Regions from separate parts of the Streptomyces sp. NPDC111507 genome, predicted to be linked through region 2. Evidence: riboswitches for the same ligand, from Rfam matches in the RefSeq annotation. Region 2 holds a riboswitch; the other holds the start of a gene.
What was found. A riboswitch is a leader RNA that binds a small molecule or an ion and turns the genes downstream of it on or off. The one in region 2 is predicted to bind glycine.
Positions count from the first base shown of each region.

Region 1: linked by a shared signal. The riboswitch ahead of gcvP (aminomethyl-transferring glycine dehydrogenase) and the one ahead of gcvT (glycine cleavage system aminomethyltransferase GcvT) in region 2 are both predicted to bind glycine.

Region 1 covers NZ_JBVKBU010000012.1:9,367-15,613, reverse strand. The annotation lists gene ACZ7M2_RS35960 (hypothetical protein) at 50-634, shown strand; gene ACZ7M2_RS35955 (DUF5999 family protein) at 1,027-1,233, shown strand; gene gcvP (aminomethyl-transferring glycine dehydrogenase) at 1,333-4,218, opposite strand; glycine riboswitch at 4,399-4,494, opposite strand; gene ACZ7M2_RS35945 (PRC-barrel domain-containing protein) at 4,609-4,980, shown strand; gene ACZ7M2_RS35940 (DNA polymerase IV) at 5,091-6,247, opposite strand, start outside.
Region 2 covers NZ_JBVKBU010000017.1:42,210-48,456, forward strand. The annotation lists gene glyA (serine hydroxymethyltransferase) at 1-1,150, opposite strand, end outside; gene gcvH (glycine cleavage system protein GcvH) at 1,164-1,541, opposite strand; gene gcvT (glycine cleavage system aminomethyltransferase GcvT) at 1,683-2,801, opposite strand; glycine riboswitch at 2,836-2,947, opposite strand; glycine riboswitch at 2,948-3,048, opposite strand; gene ACZ7M2_RS42335 (AAA family ATPase) at 3,217-3,897, shown strand; gene ACZ7M2_RS42340 (enhanced serine sensitivity protein SseB C-terminal domain-containing protein) at 4,028-4,831, shown strand; gene ACZ7M2_RS42345 (enhanced serine sensitivity protein SseB C-terminal domain-containing protein) at 5,056-5,865, shown strand; gene ACZ7M2_RS42350 (ABC transporter permease) at 6,210-6,247, shown strand, end outside.

The DNA of each region.
Region 1 (6,247 bases), on a different contig from region 2:
CGCCCCGGCCCTCGCGTCACTGTGCCTGTCGAATGAGAGGCGACCCACCATGCCGCTGCTTGTCCCCCCGGCTCCCTCGCCCGCCCTGCGCACCGTCCTCACGGCACTCGGTTCCCCCACCGCAGTCCGCGAGGCCCGCACCCCGTCCCTACGCATGGCCCAGGGACCCGTCACCCCCGAACTCCCGTTGCCCGTACACGTTCTGGACCGCATCGCACCGGTCGGCGCCTCCACCACCCGGCTCGCCGGGTGGCGCTTCCTGATCCGCTGCGGCGAGCGGTCGGTGGCCGCGGCCGACACCATGCTCACCCCCGACGGCTGGGCCTTCTCCCACTTCTTCGAAGGCCCCTACATCGCCTCCACCGAGCGCGCCCTGCGTCACGCCGAGAACATGAGCCAGCCGTACCAGCCGCGGCTGTTGTCCGTTCCGGAGCTCTACATGCTCACCCTCTGGCTGCACGGCGACTGCGCCGCGGACGGCGCCACCGGGCACCCGGCCGCCACCGATCTCCTGGTACCGCTGGCGCCCGCACCGCCCGGTATCGCCGCGCATCGCCCGCACCGCGTCGCCGAACTCCTCCCGGTCCTCACGCACCGGCTCACTCCCGCCCCACTGCTCAGCTCGCCCGCCTGATCACCCACCCGGAGAAGCACACCAAGCGCATCGCCCCGTGCCCCGCCACCGTTGCCCCGGTCGCGGGGCACGCTGCCGCCCGAACCCGTCCGCTCGTTCGGGCCCCACAGCGCTCGTACGAGGGAGAACGCCCCCTCCACCCCGACCGGACTAGCCCCATCCGGCCACCGCGAACCCCCCGAAGGGACCGTGCAGTTGGACTGAACCGTCCGCACGGGTGACGCGTCTCCAATCTGTGAGGAGCGCTGCTGCGAAATCCCTGCGGATTGACGTCCGTAGGGCAACACTGGGTTCCATACACATGCCACCGGGGGGCGGCCATGAGCACTTCAAGCCGCGGGAAAGACACCACAGCCACCACTCATCTCTCATCCCAGCGAAAGATCCCATCCATGTGCCAGCACCAGCCACCGTGTCCGACAGCCGAATCAGCCGACCGGGAGTCCGCCCGCCTCGTGGCGCACCACCCGGAGCAGGGATGGAGCCTGCTGTGCAACGGCGTTCTGCTCTTCGAGGACACCGGTGAGCTCCTGCCCGACGGCCAGATCATCGCTCCGCACCGCCCCCAGGGCAGCGAGCACGTGATGACGGCCGCCTGAGCCGCACAACCGGGTGGCGGTGACCGCCGCCCGGACATGGAGAGGGGCCGGCCCGGAGACGTGATCTCCGAACCGGCCCCGACGCGTATCCGAGGGTGACTACGCTTCGTAAGCGTCCAGCGGCGGGCAGGAACAGACCAGGTTCCGGTCGCCGTACGCCTGGTCGATGCGGCGCACCGGCGGCCAGTACTTGTCCGCGGCCGAGACACCGGCCGGGAAGACGGCCTCCTCGCGGGTGTACTCGTGCTTCCACTCGCCACCGAGCGCGGCGGCGGTGTGCGGCGCGTTCCGCAGCGGGTTGTCCTCGGCCGCCCAGACGCCCGAGCCGACCTTGTCGATCTCCGCACGAATGGCGATCATCGCGTCGCAGAACCGGTCGAGCTCGATCAGGTCCTCGGACTCGGTGGGCTCGATCATCAGCGTGCCGACCACCGGGAAGGACATCGTCGGCGCGTGGAAGCCGTAGTCGATGAGCCGCTTGGCGATGTCGTCGACGCTGACGCCGGTCGCCTTGGTCAGCGGACGCAGATCGATGATGCACTCGTGCGCGACGAGCCCGCCGGGACCGGTGTAGAGCACCGGGAAGTGCGGCTCCAGGCGCTTGGCGATGTAGTTCGCGGACAGCACCGCCACCTGCGTGGCCCGCTTGAGGCCCTCGCCGCCCATGAGACGAACGTACGCCCAGGAGATGGGCAGAATGCCCGCCGAGCCCCAGGGAGCGGCGGAGATCGGTCCCACGCCGGTCTCGGGGCCGGCCGCGGGCTGCAGCGGGTGGTTCGGCAGGTACGGCGCCAGGTGCGCGCGTACGCCGACCGGGCCCACGCCCGGACCGCCGCCGCCGTGCGGGATGCAGAACGTCTTGTGCAGGTTCAGGTGGGAGACGTCACCGCCGAAGTGGCCCGGCTTGGCGAGGCCCACCAGCGCGTTGAGGTTGGCGCCGTCGACGTACACCTGCCCGCCCGCCTCGTGCACCTGCGCGCAGATGTCGGCGACGTGCTCCTCGAACACACCGTGCGTCGAGGGGTACGTGATCATCAGCACCGCGAGCTCGTCGCGGTGCTGCTCGATCTTCGAGCGCAGGTCCGCGACGTCGATCTCGCCGTCCCCGGCGGTCTTCACGACGACGACCTTCATGCCGGCCATCACCGCACTCGCGGCGTTCGTGCCGTGCGCGGAGGACGGGATCAGGCAGACCGTGCGCTGGTCATCGCCGTTGGCCCGGTGGTAGCCGCGTACGGCCAGCAGCCCGGCCAGCTCGCCCTGGGAGCCCGCGTTCGGCTGGAGCGACACCTTGTCGTACCCGGTGACCTCGGCGAGCCGCTCCTCCAGCTCCTGGATGAGGGTGAGATAGCCCTGCGCCTGCTCGGCGGGCACGAAGGGGTGCAGCTGGCCGAACTCGGGCCAGGTGACCGGCTCCATCTCGGTGGTCGCGTTGAGCTTCATGGTGCAGGAGCCCAGCGGGATCATGCCGCGGTCGAGCGCGTAGTCGCGGTCGGACAGCTTGCGCAGGTAGCGCAGCATCGCGGTCTCGGAGCGGTACTGGTGGAAGACCGGGTGTGTGAGGTAGTCGTCGGTGCGCAGCAGCGCGGCGGGCAGCGTGTCCTCGGCGACGGCGTCCAGCGCCTCGATGTCACCGTCGACACCGAACGCGGTCCAGACAGCGCCCACCTGCTTGCGGGCGGTGGTCTCGTCGCAGGCGATCGACACGTGGTCGGCGTCGACGAGGTGGAGGTTGACGCCTCCGCTGCGCGCGCCCGCCACGACCTCGGCGGCGCGGCCCGGCACCCGCGCGGTCAGCGTGTCGAAGTAGGCGCCGTGCACGACCTCGACCCCGCCGGCCGTCAGGCCCGCGGCGAGGATCGTGGCGTACCGGTGCGTACGCCGCGCGATGGTCCGCAGACCCTCGGGACCGTGGTAGACGGCGTACATGCCGGCCATCACCGCGAGAAGCACCTGCGCCGTGCAGATGTTGCTGGTCGCCTTCTCGCGGCGGATGTGCTGCTCCCGCGTCTGCAGGGCGAGCCGGTACGCCTTGTGTCCGTCGGCGTCCACGGAGACGCCCACCAGCCGGCCGGGCAGGCTGCGCGCGAACGTCTCACGCACCGCCATGTATCCGGCGTGCGGACCGCCGAAGCCCATCGGCACGCCGAAGCGCTGGGTCGTACCGATCGCGATGTCGGCGCCGAGCTCACCGGGCGAGGCGAGCAGCGTGAGGGCGAGCAGGTCGGCGGCGACCGTGACGACCGCGCCGAGCTCGTGCGCCTGCTCGATGACGGGCTTCAGGTCGCGTACGGCGCCGGAGGCACCCGGGTACTGGATCAGCACGCCGTTGATCTCACGCCCGGCGATCTCGGCGGGGATGCCCTCGCCCAGGTCGGCGACGACGATCTCGACGCCGGTCGGCTCCGCGCGGGTCTCGATGACGGCGACGGTCTGCGGCAGGGTGTCCGCGTCGACCAGGAAGAGGCCCTTCTTGTTCTTGCCCATGCGCCGGGACAGCGACATCGCCTCGGCGGCGGCGGTGCCCTCGTCGAGCAGCGAGGCACCGGAGGTGGGCAGCCCGGTCAGCTCGGCGACGACGGTCTGGAAGTTCAGCAGCGCTTCGAGCCGCCCCTGGGAGATCTCCGGCTGGTACGGCGTGTACGCGGTGTACCAGGCCGGGTTCTCCATGACGTTGCGCAGGATCACCGGCGGCGTGAACGTGCCGTAGTAGCCGAGGCCGATCATCGAGTCGAGCACCTGGTTGCGGTCCGCGAGGGAGCGCAGCTCGGCCAGTACCTCGGCCTCGGTGCGCGCGCCCGGCAGCTCCAGCGCCTCGGCGTTCTTGATGACGTCCGGCACCGCGGCGGCCGTCAGCTCGTCGAGCGAGCCGTACCCGACCTGCGCGAGCATCTTGGCCCGCGCCTCGGGGTCGGGCCCGATGTGGCGCTGCTCGAAGGGGATTCCCTGTTCGAGCTCGGAGAGCGGAATGCGATGGGCGGTCATTGCGGAGGCCTCCTGGTCTGACACGACCTTCGAGGGGCACCACGGCGCGGGTACCCCGACGGCCTCCCCCTCTGTCATCTCAACCTGAGAGCTTCACCGGCCCGCCCGCTCGCTGCGACCCGGCTTTCACCGTCGGTGAGGGCGGAGGCCTTCGACACCCGCCCTGCTTTCCAGAGTGACCTCGTCCGTGCGGTACGTGTGCCTGAGAGATTCCGGGGAGGATTTGCTCCTTCGGCGCCTCCGGTGATGTCTGGAGGACTCTCCCGCACGGGGTCAGCAGCCGCTTGCCAGCCTACCAGCGAGGACAACGTACGAGCTTTCGAGTGGCCACCTTCCCGAATGTGCTCTTTTGTAGTGCTTACGGATGAGTTGCTAGCGAGTGGAGGGACCGTGCAGACCGACATCGATCCGCGCAACCTGATCGGCCGCAAGGCGCTCGACCGCAACGGCGCCAAGATCGGCACGGTCGACGAGGTCTATCTCGACGACGCGACCGGCGTCCCGGAGTGGGCCGCCATACGGACGGGCCTGTTCAGCAGGGACGCCTTCGTCCCCCTGGAGCCCAGCGAAGTCGTCGAGGGCACGCTGCGTGTCCCCTTCGACCGTGCCCTGATCAAGGACGCCCCCGACTTCGGCGTGGGCCGCCACCTCTCCCCCGAACAGGAACTCCAGCTCTACCACCACTACGGCCTGGACGTGACACCCCCGTCCCCACCCCCGGACCGCGACTTCGGCCGCCTGGCAGGCACGGACGAAGGGTGACTTCTCGGTTTGCGCCCCGCTGACGCGCCCCTCCAGGGGCGCGGGGCTCTGACATCATGCGGCTCCGCCGCGTGGCCGCGACCAGCCACATACCGCCCGCAGCGCCGACCTCACCCCCCGCGGCGATCGCACACGGCCCCCATCACCAACGGCAACGGATCAGCCAACTCCAACGCGACATCATCCGTACGAAACGTCCGCACACGCCCCGGCTCGGAGTAAGGCGTCTCGAACCGCACGGTCACCCTCCCGAGCCCGCTCCCCTGCACCCATCCGTGCCCGTACTCCGCATGCCGCACGTCATGCCCCGCAGGCCACCGGCGCTCGGCAGCCGGCGTCTGCTCGGCAGCTACTTCCTCCGCCCCGTCCTCGTCCGGATGCTCCAGCACCGCCGCCTCCCCCGCGGCGGCCTCCGCCTCCGCTTGCGCCTGAGCCTGGGCCTGGGCGAAAAGGTCCTCCTGCGTGTAGTCCGCGAGCCCCGAGACGCCGACCCCCAGCAGCCGCACGCCCCCGGTCGTGTCCACCGCCTCCAGAAGCCGCGCGGCAGCCTCCCGTACGACGCCGGGGTCGTCCGTCGGCCCCCGCAGCGTCTCCGACCGGGTCAGCGTCGAGAAGTCGTACCTCCGCACCTTCAGCACGATGGTCCGCCCGGACAGCCCCGCATCCCGCAACCGCCGCACACACCGGTCGGCGAGCCGCTGCACCTCCAGGCCGACCCGCATCCGGTCGTGGATGTCCACGTCGTACGTGTCCTCCACCGACACGGACTTCGTCTCCCGCTCGGCCACCACGGGCCGCTCGTCGTGCGCCAGCGCCATCGCGTACAGCGCGTGCCCGTGCGCCTTCCCCACCAGCCGTACGAGTTCGTCCTCGCCCGCCTCGGCGATCTCGTCGACCGTGGTGATCCCGGCCCGCCGCAGATGGTCCCCGGTCGCGGGCCCGACACCCGGCAGCGTCCGCACCGACATCGGCCCCAGCAGCGCGCGTTCCGTCCCAGGTTCTATGACCACGAGACCGTCGGGCTTCGCCTGCTCCGAAGCGATCTTGGCGAGCATCTTGGACGCTGCGAGCCCCACCGAACCCGTCAGCCCCGTCACGGCCCGGATGTCCGCGCGCAGCTTCGCCCCGACCAGCCGCGCGGAAGCCTCGTCCCAGGCCGCTTCCCCCGCCTCCAGATCGACGAACGCCTCGTCCAGGCTCAGCGGCTCCACCAGCGGCGACAACGCCCCCAGCAGCCCCATCACCTGCTCGCTGACCTCCCGGTAGA
Region 2 (6,247 bases):
CGGTGAAGTCCTCGGCCTGGAAGCCGCGGGTGGCGAGGGCGGGCGTGCCGATGCGCAGGCCGGACGTGACCATCGGGGGTCGCGGGTCGTTCGGGATGGCGTTGCGGTTGACCGTGATGCCGACCTCGTGGAGACGGTCCTCGGCCTGCTGACCGTCCAGCTCGGAGTTGCGCAGGTCGACCAGGACCAGGTGCACGTCCGTGCCGCCGGACAGGACGTCCACGCCCACGGCCTTGACGTCGTCCTGGACCAGGCGCTCGGCCAGGATCCGCGCGCCGTCCAGCGTGCGCTGCTGGCGCTCCTTGAAGTCGTCGGAGGCGGCGACCTTGAAGGAGACGGCCTTCGCGGCGATCACGTGCTCCAGCGGACCGCCCTGCTGGCCGGGGAAGACCGCGGAGTTGATCTTCTTCGCCAGCTCGGCGGTGGACAGGATCACGCCACCGCGCGGGCCGCCCAGCGTCTTGTGCGTCGTGGTCGTGACCACGTGGGCGTGCGGCACCGGGTTCGGGTGCAGGCCCGCGGCCACGAGGCCCGCGAAGTGCGCCATGTCGACCATCAGGTACGCGCCGACCTCGTCCGCGATCCGGCGGAACGCGGCGAAGTCCAGCTGACGCGGGTAGGCCGACCAGCCCGCCACGATCAGCTGCGGCCTGGACTCCTTGGCGAGGCGCTCGACCTCGGCCATGTCGACCTGACCGGTCTCGTCGTTCACGTGGTACGCGACCACGTTGTACAGCTTGCCGGAGAAGTTGATCTTCATGCCGTGGGTGAGGTGCCCGCCGTGCGCGAGGTTCAGACCCATGATCGTGTCGCCCGGCTTCAGCAGCGCGAACATCGCCGCCGCGTTGGCCTGGGCGCCCGAGTGGGGCTGCACGTTCGCGTGCTCGGCGCCGAAGAGCGCCTTGACGCGGTCGATGGCGATCTGCTCGACCACGTCGACGTGCTCGCAGCCGCCGTAGTAGCGGCGGCCCGGGTAGCCCTCGGCGTACTTGTTGGTCAGGACCGAGCCCTGGGCCTCCATGACCGCGACCGGAGCGAAGTTCTCCGAGGCGATCATCTCCAGGGTGGACTGCTGGCGGTGCAGCTCGGCGTCGACGGCGGCGGCGACGTCCGGGTCCAGCTCGTGCAGGGGCGTGTTCAGAAGCGACATCAGTCAGAAGTCCTTAAGAGCCGGAGAACTCGGTGTACTCGTCGGCGGAGAGCAGATCGGCCGGCTCGTCCGTGACGCGTACCTTGAACAGCCAGCCACCCTCGAAGGGGGCGGAGTTCACCAGCGACGGGTCGTCGACCACGTCCTGGTTGGCCTCCACGACCTCGCCGGTGACCGGCGCGTACAGGTCGCTGACCGACTTGGTCGACTCCAGTTCGCCGCAGGTCTCGCCCGCGGTCACCGTGTCACCGACCGCCGGAAGCTGGGCGTAGACGACATCGCCGAGCGCGTTGGCCGCGAACTCGGTGATGCCGACCGTCGAGACGCCGTCCTCGGCGACCGACAGCCACTCGTGCTCCTTGCTGTAGCGCAGCTGCTGGGGGTTGCTCATGGCCTGAATTCTCCTGTACGCGGGGGAGTGCGGATGAACGGGATGACCGAGTGGTCTTGGGATACGAGACGTGACACAGCGGCGTGCGTCACGTGGGCGCGCTGGACGGGGCCCTTTCGGCCCCGAAGCTCGGCCCCGAAGCTACTTCTGGCGCTTGTAGAACGGCAGCGCCACGACCTCGTAGGGCTCATGGCTGCCCCGGATGTCCACGCCGACCCCGGCCGTGCCCGGCGAGGCGTGCGCGGCGTCGACGTACGCCATCGCGATCGGCTTGCCCAGCGTCGGGGAGGGCGCGCCGGAGGTGACCTCGCCGATCACCTTGCCGTCGGCGACGACCGGGTACCCGGCGCGCGGCACGCGACGGCCCTCGGCGACAAGCCCGACGAGTACCCGCGGAGGGTTCTCCTCGGCGCGGGAGGCGGCCTCCTGGAGCGCGGCACGCCCCACGAAGTCCCCCTCCTTCTCGAACTTCACGACCCGCCCGAGCCCCGCGTCGAAGGGGGTGAGCGAGGTGGTCAGCTCATGCCCGTACAGCGGCATGCCCGCCTCCAGGCGCAGCGTGTCGCGGCAGGAGAGGCCGCAGGGGACGAGCCCGACGGGCGTGCCCGCGTCCGTCAGCGCCTGCCACAGCTTCTCCGCGTCGGACGGGGCCACGAACAGCTCGAAGCCGTCCTCGCCCGTGTAGCCCGTGCGGGCGATCAGCGCCGGGACGCCCGCGACGGTGCCCGGCAGGCCCGCGTAGTACTTCAGCCCGTCCAGGTCGGCGTCGGTCAGCGACTTGAGGATGCCGGGGGACTCGGGGCCCTGCACGGCGATCAGCGCGTACGCGTCGCGGTCGTCGCGCACGAGGGCGTCGAAGACGGCGGCACGCTCGGTCAGCGCGTCCAGCACCACCTGGGCGTTGGAGGCGTTCGCGACGACCATGTACTCGTTTTCGGCCAGCCGGTAGACGATCAGGTCGTCCAGGATGCCGCCGTCCTCCCGGCAGATCATCGTGTAGCGGGCGCGGCCGACGCCGACGGAGGCGATGTTGCCGACCAGCGCGTGGTTGAGCAGGGCGGCGGCCTGCGGTCCGGTGACCGTGATCTCGCCCATGTGCGACAGGTCGAAGAGACCGGCCCGGGTGCGCACGGCGAGGTGCTCGTCGCGCTCGGAGCCGTAGCGCAGGGGCATGTCCCAGCCCGCGAAGTCGGTCATCGTCGCGCCGAGCGAGCGATGCAGGGCATCGAGCGCGGTGAGACGGGGTGCGTTACTGCTCATCGGTGGGGCTCCCAAGGCATGACGGCGAGGTCGTTCCTCCCCATCTGTCATCGGAACCTGAGAGGTTCATCACGACCCCGCGAACGGAGGTCCTGACTTGCACCTTGGGTGGAGCCGCTGGACAGCGGCCCGCTTTTCAGATGTGCCTCGCCCGCGCGGTAACGGGGCCTGAGAGATTCAAGGGAGGGACTTGCTCCTTCGGCGCCCGGGTACCCGAAGGTTCCCGGAACTCTCCCGCGCGGATTCAAGCGGCCGGTATGCAGTTGGCGGGCACATCATCGCACGCGCCGTCCGATCATGGCAGTCCGCATCTGTAACCGGCCTGTGGCAGTCCGCGTACGGAAACGAGAGACACCGCGCATTACCTTCTCTTTACACTCGACGGGGATGGGACTCCAGACCCAAGGGGAGGACGATCACGGTGAACAGGACCACGGCGTACGCCACGACCTCGGGCCTCGCGCTGCCCGAGCAGCCCGGTGCCCCGGCCAGGACCCGGGAGACGTGCGGAGCGCTGCCGACGGCCGTCGTCCGCGACCTCAGAGAGCGCGCGGGACACTCTCCGCACGGTCTGCACTTCGCGGCGGCCGACGTCGTCGTGGTCACCGGACTGCCGGGCAGCGGCAAGTCCACCCTGATGCGCCGCGCCGTCGAGGGCCCGCGCATCGACTCCCAGGACACCCGGGACCGCTGGGACGAGCGGACGGGCGGCCGGCTGCCGTACGCCGCCTACCGGCCCCTCGTCCGCCTCGCGCACTACGCGGGCCTGCGTCGCGCCCTGCGCTCCGGTGCCGGGCTCGTCGTCCACGACTGCGGTGCGCAGGCCTGGGTGCGCCGCTGGCTCGCCCGCGAGGCCCAGCGCCGCGGCGGCACCCTCCACCTGCTGCTGCTCGACGTCGCGCCCCGCACGGCGCTGGAGGGCCAGCGTGAGCGCGGCCGGGGCGTGTCGCGATACGCGTTCGCCCGTCACCGGGGCGCGGTCGCCCGGTTGCTGCGCTCCGTCGAGCGGGGCGACCTGCCGGAGGGCTGCGGCTCGGCGGTGCTCCTCGACCGGGACGCGGCGGACGTACTGCGGCGGATCGGCTTCGGTGACTGAGAAACGGCCGCGAGTGGCCGAGAGCAGTCGAGAGGCGCCGCGAGCGGTCGGGAAGTCGTACAGGCCCACTAACCTTTCCAGCCAGAACACCAGAACAGTGGTTCACCGCAGGCGGTAGACAGGTAGACAGATGGACATCCCCGACTTCCCGGACTTCTCGGTACCGGCGTACCCGCAACCCGGCCCCCACCCCCACTCGCACGGCGGCTGGCCGGGCAACGAACTGGAGGAGGTGCTCTCCGCGTCCCTCGGAGTGCCCTCGGCCGGCGGCCGCATCGTCGAGGTCCTCGGCCGCAGCTTCGTCTGGGTGCCGCTGCCCAACGGCGGCGGACCGCACGCGGGATCCCTCGACCTGCCCACCCTGGAGATCGAGGGCCAGGCGTACGTGCCGGTCTTCAGCTCCGAGGAGCAGTTCCGCCAGGTCGCCGGCAGCCATCTGTCGTACACGATCGCGCCCGCCGTCGAGTTCGCCCGCGGGCTGCCCCCGCAGGTCGGTATCGCGATCAACCCGGACGGGGTGGTCGGCGTGCCGCTGCCGCCCCTCGCGGTCGCCGAGCTGTGCCGGACCGGGCGCACCCCGCTGGACGGGCCCACGAGCGGTGGCCGGGTGAAGCTCTACGAGCCCGACTGGCAGGACGACCCGGTGGACTTCTTCGCCGCCGCCTCGGCCGAGTTCGCGGCGACGGGAGTCGTCCTGACCGCCCGCCGCTGTCTGGCCAGCATCGAGGGCGACGACCCGGTCATGTTCGTCGGGGTCGAACTCTCCGTGTGGGAGGGAGACCTCCGGACGCTCCCCATGGACGCCCTCGCCCGCGCCCTCGCCCGCGTCGCGGTCAAGTGGCCGGTGAACCTGGTCCTCCTCGACGTCGCCCAGGACCCGGTGGCCGACTGGATGCGCGCCCAGGTGCGGCCCTTCTACCAGCAGGCCCGGTAGAAGCGCCCCGAAAGGGGCGCGAGGCTGCGACCCTTGTGCGGCTCCGCCGCGTGGGCGCGCCCGGCCACGAACAAGCCGCGGCCTCCCGACCGCAACGGGTCCCGAGCTCTCAACGGCTCCCCCGGCGGAGCGCATTCGCCGCTTAAGCTGGTTTCATGGCTCGGCCGGGGTTCGGCCGAGGTGTTGGTCGACGTCATGATTTCTTCGCGAAGGGGCGGTTGAAGGTGAGCGCGTCGGGCACGGCCGCGGCCGGTCAGGTCGAGCACATGCTGCGCCAGGTGACGCCCGGGCGTTACGACGCCTACGAGGCGCTCCTTCGCGCGCTCGCGACCCCGTCGTCCGGCCAGGTGTGGATGCTGCTCTGGCACGGCCAGGCCGGCTCTCCGGACGCCCAGTACGGGAACATGGAGGTGGAGGGCTTCGGCTACGCGCCGTGCGTCACCTCCGCCCAGGAACTCTCGGCCAGCGGCTGGAACCGGTCGTACGAGGTCGTCGACGGTCTCGACGTGGCCCGCACCCTCTACCCCGACCACTTCGGGCTCTGGCTCAATCCGCACGCCCCGGGCGGCGGGGTCGGCATCCCATGGCTCGATCTGCGCAGAATCGCGGCGGGTCTGGAGCGCCAGCCCGCCGGTCCGCTGCGACTGTCCGAACCCGGCATCGAGATCCCGCAGTTCTACGCCCTGCTCACGCAGAACGCTCATCGCACCACCGCCGTGCGCTCGCTGCGCCGCGCCTGGGTGCAGCCGGCGCTCGGGGCGCCGTATCTGGCCATCGGGCTGGACGTCTACGACACTTCGCCGCCCGCCGTCGACTCGGTGCGGGCGATGATGCAGCAGTCCATCGGCGCGGTTCCGGACGGGCTGCCCGTGTCGACCGTCGCGATGTCGGACGAGTACGACCCGGTGGCGATGTGGCTGCGCGCCAACGCGCGGCCGTTCTACGACCGCGAGGCCCACGCGGCTCCCGCGGCCCCCGCCCAGGCTCCGATGGCGGGTGGGTACGGCTATCCACCGGCACCCGGCGGATACTGATCCGCCGTCCGGTGGACTGTGAAGGATCGGCACGGGTCCTTCACCGCGGCTCTGCATTTCTTCGCGCGTAGATGGCGAGGGAACGTCCGGGTAATGCCCGTATTAACCTCCGGAGTCCCAACTGTCCCGTGTCCGACCCCCGTTACCCGCCGTCCGGATAACGGAACCCCCCTGACAGCATCACGTTTACGCATCCATTCACCGTCAAGTCTGGCTACAGATCGCCGAGGCGTTGAAGACTCCCGCTCCAGGGGGTTTAGCCCCTGTGTACGACGGACTGATCACGCCGCTACAAGCGGCACGTGTGGGCCGGCTACCGCCGGTTGAGAGGGGTCCCTGCCACGATGACGGCACCATTGCACGAGCCGACCACGGACGCGAC